DNA from 2 places in the Sphingobacterium zeae genome. Region 2 is predicted to be linked to the other one. Evidence: riboswitches for the same ligand, from Rfam matches in the RefSeq annotation. Region 2 holds a riboswitch; the other holds the start of a gene.
The links. Region 2 has a riboswitch for thiamine pyrophosphate ahead of thiS (sulfur carrier protein ThiS). Riboswitches for the same ligand answer to the same signal wherever they lie in the genome.
Positions count from the first base shown of each region.

Region 1: linked by a shared signal. The riboswitch ahead of thiM (hydroxyethylthiazole kinase) and the one ahead of thiS (sulfur carrier protein ThiS) in region 2 are both predicted to bind thiamine pyrophosphate.

Region 1 is NZ_JAUTBA010000001.1:2,240,800-2,249,666, forward strand. It holds gene katG (catalase/peroxidase HPI) at 1-533, shown strand, start outside; partial or broken gene QE382_RS09130 (DUF1572 family protein) at 635-1,213, opposite strand; gene QE382_RS09135 (GIN domain-containing protein) at 1,489-2,232, opposite strand; gene tenA (thiaminase II) at 2,449-3,105, opposite strand; gene thiD (bifunctional hydroxymethylpyrimidine kinase/phosphomethylpyrimidine kinase) at 3,092-3,931, opposite strand; gene thiE (thiamine phosphate synthase) at 3,928-4,560, opposite strand; gene thiM (hydroxyethylthiazole kinase) at 4,550-5,353, opposite strand; TPP riboswitch at 5,435-5,527, opposite strand; gene QE382_RS09160 (VanW family protein) at 5,602-6,429, opposite strand; gene QE382_RS09165 (dienelactone hydrolase family protein) at 6,689-7,432, opposite strand; gene QE382_RS09170 (NAD(P)-dependent oxidoreductase) at 7,527-8,369, opposite strand; gene QE382_RS09175 (Crp/Fnr family transcriptional regulator) at 8,435-8,867, opposite strand, start outside.
Region 2 is NZ_JAUTBA010000001.1:2,618,695-2,627,561, forward strand. It holds gene QE382_RS10920 (thiamine phosphate synthase) at 1-359, opposite strand, end outside; gene thiC (phosphomethylpyrimidine synthase ThiC) at 356-2,170, opposite strand; gene thiS (sulfur carrier protein ThiS) at 2,216-2,422, opposite strand; TPP riboswitch at 2,482-2,577, opposite strand; gene QE382_RS10935 (alpha-L-rhamnosidase) at 2,769-5,372, shown strand; partial or broken gene QE382_RS10940 (CatA-like O-acetyltransferase) at 5,652-6,299, shown strand; gene QE382_RS10945 (SRPBCC family protein) at 6,496-6,966, shown strand; gene QE382_RS10950 (TspO-related membrane protein) at 7,046-7,816, shown strand; gene QE382_RS10955 (DJ-1/PfpI family protein) at 7,899-8,780, opposite strand.

The sequences.
Region 1 (8,867 bases), 380 kb from region 2:
CATTCCTTCCCGGACGTATGGATGCATCTCAGGAACAAACTGATGTTGAATCTGTGGGATATCTCGAGCCAATTGCAGATGGATTCAGAAACTACCGTAAAGGCGCTTATACCGTATCTACCGAGTCCCTATTGATTGACAAAGCACAATCGCTTACACTCTCTGTACCGGAATTAACTGTGCTTATTGGCGGAATGCGGGTTCTTCAAGCGAACTTTGACGGTTCTCAACTGGGCGTAATGACAGATCGCCCGGGCCAATTGACCAACGACTTTTTTGTTAATCTATTGGATATGGGGACAACTTGGAAAGCCATCTCGCAGGATCGGGAGATTTTTGAAGGGTCAGATCGTAAATCCGGTGTTAAAAAATGGGAAGCGGGACGGGCAGACCTTGTTTTTGGATCGAATGCGGAGTTGAGAGCAGTTTCCGAAATATATGGAAGTGACGATGCGAAAGATAAATTCGTACAAGATTTCGTGAAGGCTTGGACTAAAGTGATGGAGTTAGATCGTTTTGATTTACATCGCTAATACGGCCGGACAATTAATTCGATCATCGTATTTTAAGATTAGAGTTGGTTTACAATCAGGGCTGGTACACTTATAGTGCCAGCCCTGATTGTATTTTAATGTTAAGGTGTAGTCTTCCGGTCTTCCTGCAGAAATTCGGAGGTGAAATGCTGTTGTTGCTTTTTCTGTCTGAATTTCTCCTCATTATAGGAATGGGAGTGCCCTTTGGGTATCGATAAGGATGACCATGTATCATCCAAACATATTTTTCCGATATAAAGAATCTGCCCAATGTGGTAGGGATAATGTGCTAGCTGCCGTAAGATAGCTTCCATAACGGTGTGTCCTTGATGACGGATATAAATGATTTTAGGGAGATCTTCTTCTTCGAGCGATTCAATTGCTTGAAATAGACAGGCCCATCCGGCATTTCAATAGGTAATAAGCTCATCGCGATCTACCCAGCTGTTCTCAAACTCCTGGTCCCGGTTTCTATTTTGTTTTTCGCCATCGGTGGTGAGAAAATCGGTCCATCGGGAAAGCATATTTCCACCTAAATGTTTAACAATTAATGCAATGCTATTGCTCGAATCATTGGGTTGCCAAAAGAGTTGTTCAGAACTCAATTGTGCAAATGTTTTATCACCCAAAGATTTATAATATTGAAATTGTTTTATACAAGTCCCTAAAAAATTATTCATTACTCCAAAAGTTTGTCATTTATATGCATATTAATATACAAAAATGTCTTGAAACCGAGACCTAAAATAGTTTTTTTGAGCAAAGATCTGGTGTTGCTATCGTTCTCATTAATTTCCTGATACTGGTTTTTTAAGGTGATCAATCTGTAAATTTAGAAGGAGAAGTGGGAGCAAACAGGTCGATAAAAGCAAAGGTGATACCGGGGAAGTACCACCTTTTTGCTAACTAAACATTAAACATAAATAAACAGTCTTTTTCAAGACCACACTAAAAATTACATCACTACTTTGCCGCTAGTTGATTTGTCAACCTGGACATTCTTGGGTTGATTTTTTAATACAATTTTCGCAGATGTAGAAACTTTTCCTTTTAAGTTTTCTTTCACGCTGAGCATAACATTTGCAGACGAATTTGCTTGTATTTGAGCATTTGTCGCTGTAAAACTACTCATATCAACCGATGCGGATGAGTTGGTGCTCAAATTTAAATTTGAAGCATTCCCTGAAATGTTCTGCCTGGATGAACTACTTGCCGAAACCTGCAAATTCTTACTGCTCACTTCGGTTGTTAATTTACTCGAAGAACTTGTTGCAAGGTTGATGTCATCTGCCACTATTTTCTTCAGAGATACGCTGGCTGAAGACGATACGTCTACAGAAATTTTGTTTGCCTTAATCGTTTCATCCGTATAGATCGAACTGCTGGATGATGCCGAAAAACGCGTCGGTATCTTGCTCGAGTAGACAGTTACGCGATTGTTTTTCGCATTTCTGATTGAACTGTTTCTTTTATACTGTACATACAGTGTACCGTTTTTTACAGTCGTTTCGATAAGGGATAAATGTTCGGGATTATCCGCTTCAACAACAACCTCGTTGCGATTCGAGTGAATATAATCTACACGTAATGAAGTTGCCGATGAAATGCCATCTGGAGCAGTGATTTTGCGTGTTTCTCGTTCTTGTGCCTGAGCTATATATAGAAATGAAATAAAGGCAATAGTTAAGATTCTTTTCATTATTTTACTGTTGTTAGTTTAAAATTTTCCCTTTTGTACTATCTTATGTGCTTACACGTACACCTTATTGTGTAGTATAATAGTAATGCCAAAACTTTAAATCCGTTTAACCTATTGATTACCATTGGTTTTGTTCCTGAGTGCTATTTTTGTTAATGCTCATTTTTGAACATACACTGTTCGGTTTCGGACAGTGGGCTGCTTACCATACTCTTTTTACCATACCCTTCTTGTATAGGCTGCTAACCAGAATTGATACTCTAATTGGGAAGCTGTTATAAATGCTTGTCGCATCTTCTCCCGTTTTGTTGCAGTAGTTTCCGCAGCAATTTTGTCAACGTAATTTTTGGCCTTGATTACTCCCTGCGCAAAATCGTCACCGCTATACGTTTCTATCCATTTGGAATAGGGATTTCCCTGCGTATTTGCGGTCGACACAATGTGATCTCCAACCTCCTTATAAATCCAAAAACAAGGGAGTGTTGCCGCCATAGCGACTTCAATGCTCTCAAAGGCACTTACGCTTTTGAGAAAATGGATATAGTGATGGCAGGTTGGCTCAATTTTGCTGCTGTTGTCTTCAGATGTTAAACCAAATGCTCGAAAGTAATTTTCATGCAGTGCTCTTTCAACAAGAAGTGCATTGCGTCCAAACTCGAAATAGTCCAATGCCTGTTGGTAATCTGTGCTTTTAGCACCAATAAAAGCAAGCACGCGACCAAACTCTTCCAAATAAAAAGCGTCCTGCTGCATGTAAAATTGAAATTTATCCAGGGGGAGACTACCATCACTAAGCTCAACGATAAATGGCATAGCAAGTATATCTGAATAAATTGGTTTTATAGCATTCCAGGCATGATCAGTCCAGTTCATATTGTATCAGTTTAAGGGGGGTATGGAAGTGATTTAATGGCCCATTTCCTTTGCCAATGCGGAGATCTTTACTTCCCACTATCGCCGCGTGTATATAGGACAGTGCGATGTCTACTGCGCGATCGAGAGCAACACCTTGTGCCAACTGGCTCGCAATTGCTGAAGAGAGCGAACAACCGGAACCGTGTGTATTTTTGCTGTTAATTTTTTGTGACTTGAATTCAATTGGAGGCTTTTGTTGTTGAAATAAGAGCGATGTTAACTCTTGACTCTCGAGATGTCCACCTTTAATCAGAACAGATTGACAACCTGCGGCCAGTAAACTATTTCCAGCTTTTTCCATCTTTTGAATAGTATGAATAGGTTCATCGACTAAGACACTCGTTTCATCTAAATTTGGTGTAATCAGTGTTGCTAAGGGAAAAAGACGTGTTACGCAGGCCTGAATGGTGTCGTCATGAATAAGTTTGTGCCCACTCGTCGATACCATGACCGGATCAAATACGATAGGTCCCTTATACTTTGTTAAATAGTTACTGATAAGTACTACAAGCTCTATATTGTGCACCATGCCTATTTTGATTGCATCGGGATAGATATCCTCAAAGATTGCATCCAGCTGGTCTTGTACAACCGAGGTAGGTATCTCATAAATACGTCTCACACCTTGTGTATTCTGAACGGGGAGTGCGGTTAAAACATTCATGGCATAGCAGCCCAGTGCTGATATCGTTTTGGTATCAGCTTGTATGCCGGCTCCGCCGCTTCCGTCGAATCCCGCTATGCTGAGTACAGTAGGGACCCTATATTTTTTGTTTTTTGTCATTTTAGTAATGCTTTTAATTGTGCACTGGCCTGTCTGGGATCCGCACTTTGACATATGGCCGAAACAACTGCGATGGAATCTGCTCCCGCGTTCCAAGCTTGTTGTGCGGTTTGGAAATTTATGCTTCCGATCGCAATCAATGGCTTTTCGGTACTATTCCGAAGTTGCTTTAAACCCGTAATTCCCCATTCAGTAACAGTATCTCTTTTGGTAGGTGTTGAAAAGATGGGACTTACACCGAGGTGGTCGACGAATAACATCTGTTGGCTCTCTAGCTGTTGCACAGCTTCTATAGACCATCCAATGGTTAATTTATCACCATATTTTTCGCGAATAGCGAGCGGCTGCAAATCATTTTGACCCACATGTATTCCCCATGCCTCGATTTGGGCAGCGATTTCTACGGCATCATTGATAACGAGCGGAATACCATAATGATCGGTTAGTTTTTTCAAACGGACGGCTTTATCCAAAAATGCGGCTGCATCGTCAGCTTTTTCGCGCAATTGAATCAGATCAACTCCACCAATAATAGCCTCTTCGGCGACCTTAAGCCAATTTTTGGGATAACAATCCCGCTCGGAGATGACTAAGTACAAAGGATACGGGAAAAGCGGATTAATGTGCATATCGTTTGATCTTGAGACTTGATTGTATACGATCTGCATTGAGCCGATAGAGTTCGTCATAAAGATGCAATTGCAGGGTACCCGGCCCACTAGCCGATTGGGCTGCGAGCTCTCCAGCCAGGCTCAAGAGGGAGACCCCTGCGGCAGCAGCTTCAAAATAGCGATCTGTAACAGCTAGGAATGCACCAATGATGGCAGTAGCACTACAGCCAAGTCCCGTCACTTGCGTCATTAATGGGTGGCCGTTATACACTTCAACCGTGTGTTTTTCCGAAAGGATGTAATCTATGTTTCCAGAAATACAGATGATGGAGCCCGTATGCTGTTGCAATAGCTTTCCAAACCTGAGCGCATCTTTACTATCCGCGGTGCTGTCAACTCCTTTTGTATTTGGTTGGTTGGAATTGTAAAGCGTTATGATTTCCGATGCATTGCCACGGATTACTGTTGGTTTTAGCGCTAGTAGGTTGGAAAGTAGATCATTGCGAAATGCTGATATCCCGGCACCAACAGGGTCCAATACCCACGGTCGTCCGATGGTATTGGCGTGTTCCGTAGCGACCAGCATGGCTTCGGCTGTATGTTCACTTAAAGTACCGATATTAATGACGAGCGCTTGTGAAATATCGACAACTTCGCGTACTTCCAATGGGCTGTGTACCATTACGGGGGATGCTCCTAAGGCTAAAAGTGCGTTGGCCGTAGTGTTCATCACAACGAGGTTTGTGATGTTATGCACGAGCGGTTTTTCAATCCTCACCTGCTCCAGTAAATTGATAATAGAATCTTCCATTGTTTTTGCATGTTAAGCTATATTCGTGTGGCTTTGAGGGAAGGAAGAGCGATGGGCTGTGCAGTATAAAGATATGCTGTACAGTGGATTGTTGCTTTTCCCTACGCCGGTATAAACCGAATCAGGTTCAAAGGGACTATCTCAATTCTATACAGAATACCCCCAAAGCCATTCCAAACTTAAACAAAAAAGTGGACTTTTCATATTAAAAGAGGGTGCATCATCATCATGAAAATGAATTGCGCCTTTCAGTCGGAACTAATTTCAGTGTATTCATCCGGGGTATAAGTAACTCGCGCAAAATTTTTGGTTAAAAGTTCTGTTTCTAAAATCTTTCCCCCTTGAAATTTTAAAAACTTCTCGCGCCAGATCTCATTCTTCCGAAAGAATTGATTGTCTATTTTAAGAAATTGGTGCTCTTTTTCAAATACATGGTACGCAAAATCCAACTCTTGGTCGATTCTCAATTCACCTTCTAAACATTTGTGGGTAAACCACAGATTTATTTGAAAGGTGTAAGGGGTATTGTTAGTGAACTGATAGTCCCTATAGTTATAAAATACCGTAGCGCCACTACCGAAAGGTAGTACACGGCCATCATCGGGAAAAGGATCAAAAGAGTGGTGGTAGCGTTCGGTGACCGTAAGCGGGCTATGAAGGACAAGCCAATGGATGAGATTTGATATTTGACAGATTCCACCGCCAATGCCCGCTCGCGCTTCGCCGAAAGAAAGTTCCATTCCAGGCAGATACCCTTTTTTTGCGGTAGGTAGTCCTACCAATTTACAAAATGAAAAAGTTTCTTGGGGCCTGATCAGAATGCTCGTGATCTGTGACGCTGCAATTTTCAGATTGGTAACTTTATTGATCTGCAATTGCATGTTGTTTTCGCCCAGTTTTTTTAATAATACAGACTGGTGTTTTTTAACGCGGAAGGGAAGTTTCTCAGCTAATTTAACAGCCGCGTATTTTTTATCATCCAACAGCCAGCCGGCTTTTCGGTAAATTCTTCGTATGCATACCGCAAGAAAGTAGAGGATTGGATGACGTTGACTTAGCAGTATTCTTTTTCTCAATTCGACCTTTTTTGCTTTCAAAATTAATGAAGAAATGTATGTATTCACACTCTTTTTCTCCTTTTTGAAAAGTTTGTCCCATGATTTGTCCCACGATTTGCGACACGATTTGTACCCTGGTTTTGAGGGCTTGCTATCTTTAGTGATTATAAAGGACGGGTTACAACAGCAATATCAAGAAATAAACAATAGTCGGATAGATTTTCAGCTTCAAGTTATCATTCATGTGTAGAGATATTGCTGTCGTAGGTTTTGCTAGCTAGTTTAACACTTCTTTCAAAAATAATAACGTATGCGCCCAGGCGCGTTTGGCCATCACTGGATTATACTCTGGAGACTCTGGATTCGTAAACGTATGCCCTGAATTTGCATAGGTAACTATTTGCCAGTCTGCTTTTCCTTCATTTAATTCGTTGACCAACCCATCGTAATCTTCTTTGGATACACTTTTATCGTCGGCAGGATGCTCAACAAGCACTTTTGTTTTGATAGCACCATTGGGTCTGTTTGCAGATTTGGATAGGCCGCCATGAATACTGACCACTGCATTGACGGGTAAATGCGCTCTTGCGGCTTCGAGCGCGCCGGTACCTCCAAAACAGTAGCCAATGATAGCAATCTTGTTGGGATCCGCTCCTTCTTTTTTTAGTTGTTCTAATGCTAGCGTGATGCGATGCTGATAAGCCTTATAGTCGGTTTTATAATGTCCGGCAATTTTCGATGCTGCCGTGTTGTCTGAGGGAATGTTCCCTTCACCGTAAATGTCAGCAATGAAAGCAATGTAGCCTTCTTTTTCCAGTTGTAATGCGGCTTGTTTCGCTTCGTTGTCAATTCCCTTCCATGCCGGGAGAATGAGGACAGCTGCTCCTTTTTTTGCCGTATTGGCGGTAATCAATCCGTTGAGTTTTTGCTCACCATCTTGATACGGAATTTGTTTTAGTTCTTGTGCTTGTGAGGTCATGGTAACCATGGTAAGCAGCAATAGGGTCATTACTTTTTTCATATGTAAATAATTTTTCTGACTATGTATTTGCAATCATCGTTACGCTAATATTTATCCTTTTTGATTGGGCTGTTTTTTGCTCTTGGCAACTGAATCAAGACTTTATAGATTCAATAACGCCAATAACGTCGAGTTGCCCAAAACCGTTTTCATGCGCTTTTCCGTACGTCTCAAGCAGTGCTTTTAAAAGCGGATAATCCGCGCCAGCCTGTTGGGCCAGCAGGATATCTTTTAGCATAAGATCCAGCGCGAACGCTGGAGCGTAATTTTCTTCCACAAGCAAAGGCGTTTTCACTTTTGTCGCACCACTGCCGCTGGCACTATCGTTGATAATTTCGAGCATTTGCCCCCGATTAATGCCCAATTTGTCTGAAAACAGGATCGTCTCCGCAAGCCCTTGATAAATGGTGGATAGAAAATAGTTTATGGCAAGTTTGGCCGAGATCCCCTGGCCATTTTCACCAAGATGTTTGATCGATTTGCCCATTTTCTCAAGGTAGGGTTTAGCGCGATAAACATGTTCTGATTTGCCACCGACCATAATAATAAGGTTGCCTTCAGCCGCTGGTTTAGTACTGCCGGCTACAGGTGCATCAATAAAAGCACCGCCTTTTTCTTTTAATTTCGATGCAGTAGAAATGGAGCCTTCGCGCGAGATTGTACTCATATCGACAAATAGTTTACCCTTGACATTGCAGTGAAGGATTTTTTCATATACATCGTCGACAGCATCATCATTCGTGAGCATGGAAAATATGATATCACTTTTATCGACGAGTTCGGCGATATCTTTACTGATCAAATGCTCTTCAAAACCCACTGTCTTACTGCTGTTTCTGTTAAAAACAGCAAGTGGGTATCCAGCTTTTAATAGATTTTTAGCCATGGGATAACCCATATTTCCGAGTCCTATAAATCCTAATTTTTCTATCTTCATCTAAAAATAAAATGATATGAATACCTTTCGAAATTTACTTATAGCTAAAGATACGAATGTTTTGTTCAATCCACCAATACTCTTATTTCGTTGCGAAGCAATACAATTTTATCCTCCTGTTCCAGCTTTTTTAGAATTCGGGAAACAACCACACGGGATGTGTTGAGGTCGGAAGCAATCTCTTGATGGGTGAGGGTGAGTATTCGGTCGTCATTCAGTTTTACCTTCGCCTGGAGATAGTTCATAATTCTTTCTTCCATATTAGAAAAGGCTAAGCTATCAATGGCTTGTAACATTTCATCCATACGGCTTGAATAGCTTGAGATTATGAAATTTCGCCAAGAGGGATATTTTCCCATCCAAAGATTGACAAGTTCGTTGGGAATCATTGCCACCGTAGTTTTTTTCTCAGCACGTGCACGGATTTCACTCTTTTTATTTCCCAGACAGCAGGCAATTGACATCGTACAGGTTTGACCTTTTTCCAAATAATAGAGC
Region 2 (8,867 bases):
AATATCGGACTGAGAAAAGCATAAGCCCAGCATTCATCCAGTTTGTTGAATGCCGCAATATCATGTACAGATGTTGAGCAAATAATTGTAGCGTTCATCTGATTGGAGGGGCTATGCTGTCTGCTCCATTCATTTCTATGAATGCGTGTGATCCCGAGTTCCGCCGATAGGTGGGGATGAGAATGAAGAACCAACTTTTCAAGATATGCAGGATCTATTGATTCTACATATCTTGCCATTTGTAAGTCTGTAAAATGATATTTGCGTAAGTGCAGGATATCGAGCCCCTTCTCAAGAAGGGTATGGATAGCCGCTTTTTCAGCATGTATGGTCTCTTCTGGTGTTAGTGCAATGATCATAAATAGAGTTCTTTACCCTGTGCGATAAATTCTTGCGATTTTTCAAGCATACCCTGCGCTGCACTATCCCGTATTTCCTGGGTAATCTTCATGGAGCAAAATTTGGGGCCACACATGGAACAGAAATGAGCTACTTTAGCTGCATCTGCAGGCAAGGTTTCGTCATGATACTCACGAGCGGTATCCGGATCTAGGGAAAGATTGAATTGATCTTCCCATCTAAATTCAAATCTCGCTTTACTTAAAGCATTGTCACGATACTGCGCTCCAGGGTGTCCTTTGGCCAAATCAGCAGCATGTGCGGCTAGTTTGTACGTGATGACACCATCTTTAACATCTTTTTTATTTGGTAATCCGAGATGTTCTTTTGGGGTAACATAACAAAGCATGGCACAACCGTACCAACCGATCATTGCAGCTCCAATCGCCGAAGTAATATGGTCATACCCCGGAGCGATATCGGTAGTAAGCGGGCCTAAGGTATAAAATGGGGCTTCATTACAACATTCCAGTTGTTTGTCCATATTTTCTTTGATCAGTTGCATGGGCACGTGGCCGGGGCCCTCTATCATTACCTGAACATCGTGTTTCCAGGCGATCTTGGTGAGTTCGCCCAGTGTTTCGAGCTCAGCAAATTGAGCCGCATCGTTGGCGTCCGCAATAGCTCCTGGACGGAGACCATCGCCAAGTGAAAAAGCAACATCATATCGTTTCATGATCTCACAAATCTCCTCAAAATGGGTATAGAGAAAGTTTTCTTTGTGGTGAAAAAGACACCATTTGGCCATGATAGAACCACCCCTTGAGACGATACCAGTTACTCGTGTTGCTGTAAGATGAATGTAGCGAAGCAATACACCGGCGTGTATAGTAAAGTATGAAACACCTTGTTCCGCCTGTTCGATCAAAGTGTCTTTAAAAATCTCCCAAGTAAGGTCTTCGGCCACACCTTTTACTTTTTCTAATGCCTGATAGATTGGAACGGTACCGATTGGAACTGGTGAATTGCGGATGATCCACTCGCGGGTTTCATGGATATTTTTACCGGTGGATAGATCCATGATCGTGTCGGCTCCCCAACGACAGGCCCATACCGCTTTCTCAACTTCTTCCTCTATACTTGAACTTACAGCGCTATTGCCAATATTGGCATTAATTTTAACAAGAAAGTTGCGCCCGATAATCATGGGTTCACTTTCAGGGTGATTGATGTTATTGGGAATGATCGCTCTCCCGGCAGCGATCTCTTCGCGGACAAACTCGGGAGTAATCGTTTTTCTAGGGGTTCTGGCACCAAAGTTTTGGCCTGTATGCTGATGATCCATTCCGGGTGTGGTGGCTACTAGCTGCTCGATACGTTGATTTTCACGGATAGCTACGTACTCCATTTCAGGCGTAATGATACCTTGCTTTGCATAATGTAACTGGGTGACATTACTCCCGGCAGAGGCTACTTTTGGTTTATGACTATAGGCAAATCGGAGTTCATCCAACGTTGGATCAGAAAGGCGTTTTTGTCCATATTCAGAGCTGATGCCCGCCAGCTGTATGACATCCTGGCGATTCAATATCCATTGTTCGCGAAGCCGGGGGAGACCTTTTCGGATATCGATCTGAAAATTCTCATCGGTATATGGACCAGAGGTGTCGTAGATTGTAATAGGGGGATTAATTTCTACTTGTCCATTGCTTAATTTGGTTGGACTTAAAGAAATTTGGCGCATAGCCACTTGAATAGGAAATAGTGTTCCAGGTACAAAAATTTTTTTTGAATTGGGAAAAGGGGATTGCGTAATTGTTTCAGCTGTCATTTTTTCTGAATTGAAGTGAATGATTAGGGTGATTTTTTTTAATCATTATCCGCCTTGCGATGCGGTTATTAAGATGATTTGATCGTGAGGTTTGAGTGTTGTTTTAGCCCAATCGTCCTTAGGTATAACATGGTTGTTGATGGCAGCAGCAACACCTTGGGTTTTGCCAGATAATTCCAAAACCAATAGTTCCTCAAGTGAAGAAGGAGCGGGGTCGAAAGATCGAATTTGATGATTTATTGTAAGTTCCATTCCTTAATTTTTTTGGTTAAACTTTAGGAATGGCTACACGAAGGTACAGCAATGCACCTGTTAGACAGCTCACTTTTCCCTACGCCAGTATGATCCGGATCAGGTTCTAAGGGTAAAATCTCAGCCTGCACAAGCAGACACCCCTAAAGTTAAAACGAAGATAGTATTATTTTTGTGAAAGTTGCAAGAATTTTAATTTAAATGCCTCATATATACAGCAGGAAAGTACAGGTCGCGATTTGCGAAATATTTGATATATTAGTTTTTTAATCAGCTAAAACAATTTAACAGTAACCAAGAATTATATCCTTTAATGCGTAGAATTTTATTGATAATACTATTGTGTATGGCAAGTACTGCCTATGCACAATCCGAGAATAACTGCAAGGCTGTACAGTTGACATGCGAACATCTGGTCAATCCGTTAGGCATTGACGCATCCCACCCGAGATTAAGCTGGCGCCTTGAAGACCGGCGAAAGGGCGCCCTACAGCAAGCTTATCAGATTCTTTTAGCGCAAGATTCCCTTGAATTGTTACACGGGGCAAAAGCGCATTGGGACAGTGGAAAGCAGCTAAGTTCGGCGATGTTGGTGCACTATAATGGTACCGAGTTAATGCCGCGGACAAAATACTTTTGGAGAGTAAAAGTATGGGACCGAGACGGTATTTCCAGCGTTTCAGCAATAGCATCTTTCGAGACTGGAATGATGGGGAAGGATCTTTGGACAGGAAAATGGATCAGTGACAATAAAGATATCAATGCGCGCAACGCTCCGTATTTTAGGACTGAATTCACTATCAAAAAGCGGATAAAATCGGCTCGTGCTTATGTTGCCGCTGCCGGATTATATGAGCTTTCTATTAATGGCGTGCGCATTGGAGACCACCGTCTTGATCCTATGTATACGCGATTTGATCGAAGAACACTGTATGTGGTAGAGGATGTTACCGGACAACTACAACAAGGTGCGAATGCGATTGGCGTAGTTTTGGGGAATGGCTGGTATAATCACCAGCCACTGGCGGTTTGGAATTTTCATCAAGCCCCGTGGCGGGCCCGGCCAACATTCTGTTTGGAGCTTAAAATCGAGTATACAGACGGTACGTGGGAGACGGTCGTTTCGGATAAGCAGTGGAAAACAGCTACCGGTCCAATTATCTATAACAATATTTATACGGGTGAGCATTACGATGCTCGACTTGACATGCCCGGCTGGGACAAACCTAAATATGATGATTCAACTTGGCAGGCTGTTCAGTACAGAAATGGGCCATCTGCACATGTCGTTTCCCAACAGATGGTACCGATTCGGCTCGTGAAGTCCTATAAGCCCAAATCAGTGACAAAGATAGACCAACGTACTTATGTTTTCGATATGGGTCAGAATATGGCTGGAATTACAAAAATTAAAGTCAAAGGAGCTGCAGGGACTATGCTACATATCAAGCATGGTGAACGATTGTCGGCAGATGGGCGTCTTGATCTGTCCAATATCGATGTTTATTATCTTGGCGATAAGGAAACTGAACCATTTCAGACGGATATACTAACTTTAAGTGGTCGCGATGATGAGTTTATGGCTAAATTTGGTTATAAAGGCTTTCGTTATGTCGAGGTTAGCAGCAGCACAGAGATAGCTTTGGATAGTTCTGCTGTAACTGCCTATTTTATGCACAGCGATGTTCAACCTATCGGACAGCTTAAAACATCCTCTGAATTGATTAACAAACTATGGAAAGCGACCAACAATGCCTATTTATCGAATTTGATGGGCTATCCTACAGACTGCCCGCAACGCGAAAAAAATGGTTGGACAGGGGATGGTCACCTCGCGATTGAAACTGCCCTGTATAATTTTGACGGTATTACAGTTTATGAAAAATGGCTGGCCGATCATCGTGACGAGCAACAAAAGAATGGCGTATTACCAGATATTATTCCAACGGGTGGATGGGGGTATGGTACTGCAAATGGTCTTGACTGGACAAGCACCATCGCTATTATCCCCTGGCAGATCTATCAGTTTTATGGTGATCCGCGCGCATTGGAAGAATGCTACGATAATATTAAACGCTATGTGGATTATGTAGACGGCATCAGCCCTTCTGGACTTACCACTTTTGGACGCGGAGATTGGGTGCCTGTTAAGGCTCAGTCCAATCTGGAACTGACGTCATCTGTTTATTACTATGCTGATGCGACCATTTTGGCTGCAGCGGCAAAGTTGTTTGGAAAAACGGCAGACCATCAAAAGTATGATCAACTTAGTAAAAGAATTAAGAAGGCGATTAATGCGAGATTTTTGAATGTTTCTAATGGAATTTATAACAATGGAACACAGACGGAATTGAGTGTACCGCTCTATTGGGGAGTTGTACCGGAAGAAATGAAAGCGAGGGTGGCGGCCAATCTAAATAGGAAAGTTGAAGAGGCTAACTTTCACTTAGACGTGGGCGTATTGGGGGCAAAAGCTTTATTAAATGCATTGAAAGATAATGGGTATGGGGTGACCGCGTATAAAGTTGCGGTACAAGATACCTATCCGTCCTGGGGATGGTGGATTGTCAATGGGGCGACTACATTGCTAGAGAACTGGGATTTAAAAGCAACTCGGGATATTTCGGACAACCACATGATGTTTGGTGAAATTGGTGGCTGGTTCTTTAAATCTATCGGCGGGATTCTTCCTGATCCCGAACAACCTGGATTCAAAAACATCCTGTTGAAGCCTATTTTTCCTCAGGAATTGAAAGAATCATCGATTTCTTACGAATCACCCTATGGTAAAATTTTATCTCATTGGAAATTAAGTGGTAATAAGATTGTATATGATGTTCAGATACCTCCAAATGCGACTGCGACATTTTATCCTCCAACGAATGTAAGCAATGGTAATATCATTGCATTAAAGGCTGGTAAACATCGGTTTGAATTGGAGCTCAAGTAACATTTTAGTGGTATCAATCCTATTGTATTTGTTTGATGCCAATAAAAATATTTTATATTTGGAAGATATACGTGTAACGATTTCACCTTTTTAAAATCATCTTCCACTATAGGGAATGGAGTCAATCGTATCAAAATGAAATTTTCATCTTTTGGAAACTTGTCGTCATTAGGTGCAACTAAAAATAGAATAGATTTAAAGGTATCGTTTGTTGGGTAAATTGACTGTATAAGTTATTAACATGACGAGGACAGGGATACTAGCTAGATAATTTATAAAATGGATACAAAATATCAAATAATTGATACAGCAAAATGGAAGCGAAGAGAGCATTTCGAGATTTACCGTGGGGATGTAAAATGTGGATTTAGCCTCACAGTTAAGCTCGATATATCGGCGGTGGTCCAATTTGTAAAAATGCGCGATTATAAGTTCTATCCTGTCATAATTTATCTCCTTTCGAGAGCAGTGAACCAACATGATGAATTTAAAATGGCAATGAGAGGTAGCGAATTAATTTGTTGGGACAGGGTTGACCCTATTTACACCATACTGCATAAAGAAGCAGAAACTTTTTCGGCGTTGTCAGTAGGATATCAGGAACACTTAGCCTCTTTCCTGCAGGATTACAAGCATGTTCTTGAAAAATGCAGTGATAGCAAGCTATTTTTTCCTGAAAAACCGCCAGAAAATCATTTTAATATTTCTGCTCTTCCGTGGATTCATTTTGATAGTTTCAATCTTAATGTTGCAGATTTTAGCAATTATTTTTCACCAACATTTACGATTGGAAAATAAAAGATTGAAGGAGATAAGGCACTAATGCCATTGGCTATACAGGTACATCATGCCGTATGTGATGGTCTGCATGTTGCTAAGTTTATTGATACGCTTGAGGCACTTTTTCAGGACGTCGCGTCTTTTTAGTTGAACGAAACTCGACATCCCATAGGGTTATTTCAGTCGCATATAGTTTAATAGTATTCTTCGTTTACTAGTTGTAAATTTTTTTTTTATTTTTTTTGTATATTTAGTATATTTTTAAACCAAATAATCTTCCCATTGTTATTTTAATAGTATGCTGGCAATGGGCATCAAATTGGATTTTGAAATTTAGATTCAAATGAAATATACATTATATAGGGAACAACAATTAGCTTGCGATATAGCACGCGCTTGGACTTTTTTTTCATCTCCACAGAATCTTGCTCAGATAACACCTAAAGACATGGGTTTTGTGGTTGTTTCGGAATTTAATGGCGAAGAAATTGTAGAGGGTATGGTCATCGATTATTTAGTATCTCCAATTTTTCGAATTCCGTTAAAGTGGAAGACCAAAATAACGCAAGTGGAAAAGTATAAGAGTTTTACTGATTTTCAATTAAAGGGGCCTTATCGATTTTGGAATCATTTTCATGAATTTATTCCAAATGAAAAAGGCGTGTTGATGAAAGATACTGTTGAGTATGAATTGCCCTTCGGAATATTGGGTACAGTTGCGCACGGTATGTTTGTCAAAAAGAAATTAAATCAAATTTTTGATTATCGTTATGAGATTCTAGAAGAGCTATTTAATCGTCATAAAAAGGTATGATAGCTACTCTTTAATCGCTTATCGATCGGTTATAAACTACTAAATTAGCCCTTATTAACATTATTTTACAGCTTATATAATGAAAAAAATCTACCAAATAGTCAATGCAGTTGTTTTCGTCATTACTGTAGTTATCAATTACTTATCCAATACCGGTATTTTTAACGGAGAAACGATGGCAACGATATCAGCTAAGTATCAAAACCTTTTTACACCGGCTGGGTATGCTTTCTCCATTTGGGGCTTGATATATCTGGGCTTGTTAGGGTTTGTGGTCTATTTTGGCCCATTATTAAAACTGACAAGAGAAAAGGAAGAGGTGATCTTAAAAGTAGGGTGGTGGTTTTTGGTCTCTTGTTTGGCAAATTGTTTATGGGTGATTACCTGGTTGTATGACTATACGTCTGTGACCATTTTTTTGATGCTCCTGCTGTTTGTATCGTTGTTGCGAATAGTTGAAAATACTCGGACTATTGCTTTTCAATCAAACCTCAAAAAACTTGTCTTTTTAAAGCTGCCTTTCCATCTGTATGCCGGGTGGATTTCTGTCGCTTTAATTGCCGACGCTGCGGCCTATCTTACAAAGATCGGTTGGGACGGGTTTGGGTTATCTGCAACGCTATGGACAATTATCATGTTTGTAGTCGCGCTAATTATTCATTTACTAATGATTTGGCAACGTCGTATGCCCGTATTTGGACTTGTATCTGCCTGGGCTTTGATTGCAATTGCAGTGGCAAATAAGGGAACGAATAGCATCGTATATGCAGCGGCGATCGTCGTAGCCATTATTGTTCTGCTAAATGTGTTTGTCTATAGTATTCGATATCGTAAACAGCTATTATTCTAGTAGTTAAATGGTAACTAAGGCATGTTAGCATGACCTCGACCGATGTTTTGTCGGTCGAGGCTTGAGATTGTTTTATTAATTTTCAATTTTCTGCCTTATATTTTTCATCAGCAAGCAATTCTTCCACACAGATTTTGCCGAATTTGTCCGCGGCCAGCGGACTGTCTGCGGTAATCAGCTTCCGGTCAACATGACAATCGCCGCTAATTTTTTTATTTAAGATTTCAACCCCCAGCTGTTTAAGTTTCTCCCCATACAACCAAGGCATTTCTCCCGGCTGGTATCCACTTTGTGGAAGAATGAGATCCATTTCGTCAGGAAATGAATTGATTTTATATCCTTTATATGGAAAATCATTCTCACCAATACCTTGTGCAGCAGATAAGAGAGCTGCGGGCCCATGGCATATTGTCAGCATAAATTTATCTTCGGCTATTACCCATTTAATCAGCTCTTTTACATCGTTATTCTCGGGAAGGCCGAGCATTGCGCCATGTCCTCCGGGGATGAACACAGCGACATAGTCCACATAAGATTTGGTTGTGTCTGCTACAAAATCCTGGAGACTGTGTGGGTTTGAAAATTGTGTATTGTATTTTTCCAGAATTTTACCAATATGTTCGTCTTCATAAGGCATTGCCCACATCTCAAATTTTACAGTGCCGCCGGTTGGCGTATAGAAATCCACGTCAAATCCGGCTTGATCAAAATGAAGAATAGGTACGAGTGTTTCAACGGGATGATTGCCGGTAGAAAATTTCTTGCCATTTTTCATGGTCATATAACGTTCCTCCGTACAAAGCACAAGGATTTTTTTTCTTGTATCTTTGTTGCCTTCATCATATTTTTTCTTACTATAGTCGGTTTTTGTAGTGACCATTGCTTTTCTGGAAAAAAAAGAAGGCTCATAGCCCAGGCCGTCAAATACTGGCTCTTTGCTCAAATCTTTTGAAAATAATGACATAATGTATGTATTGTTTATGGTGTATAAATTAATCTTATTCATGCTACTATATGTTTCTGCCAGCTTATCGTTCTATTACTATCCAAA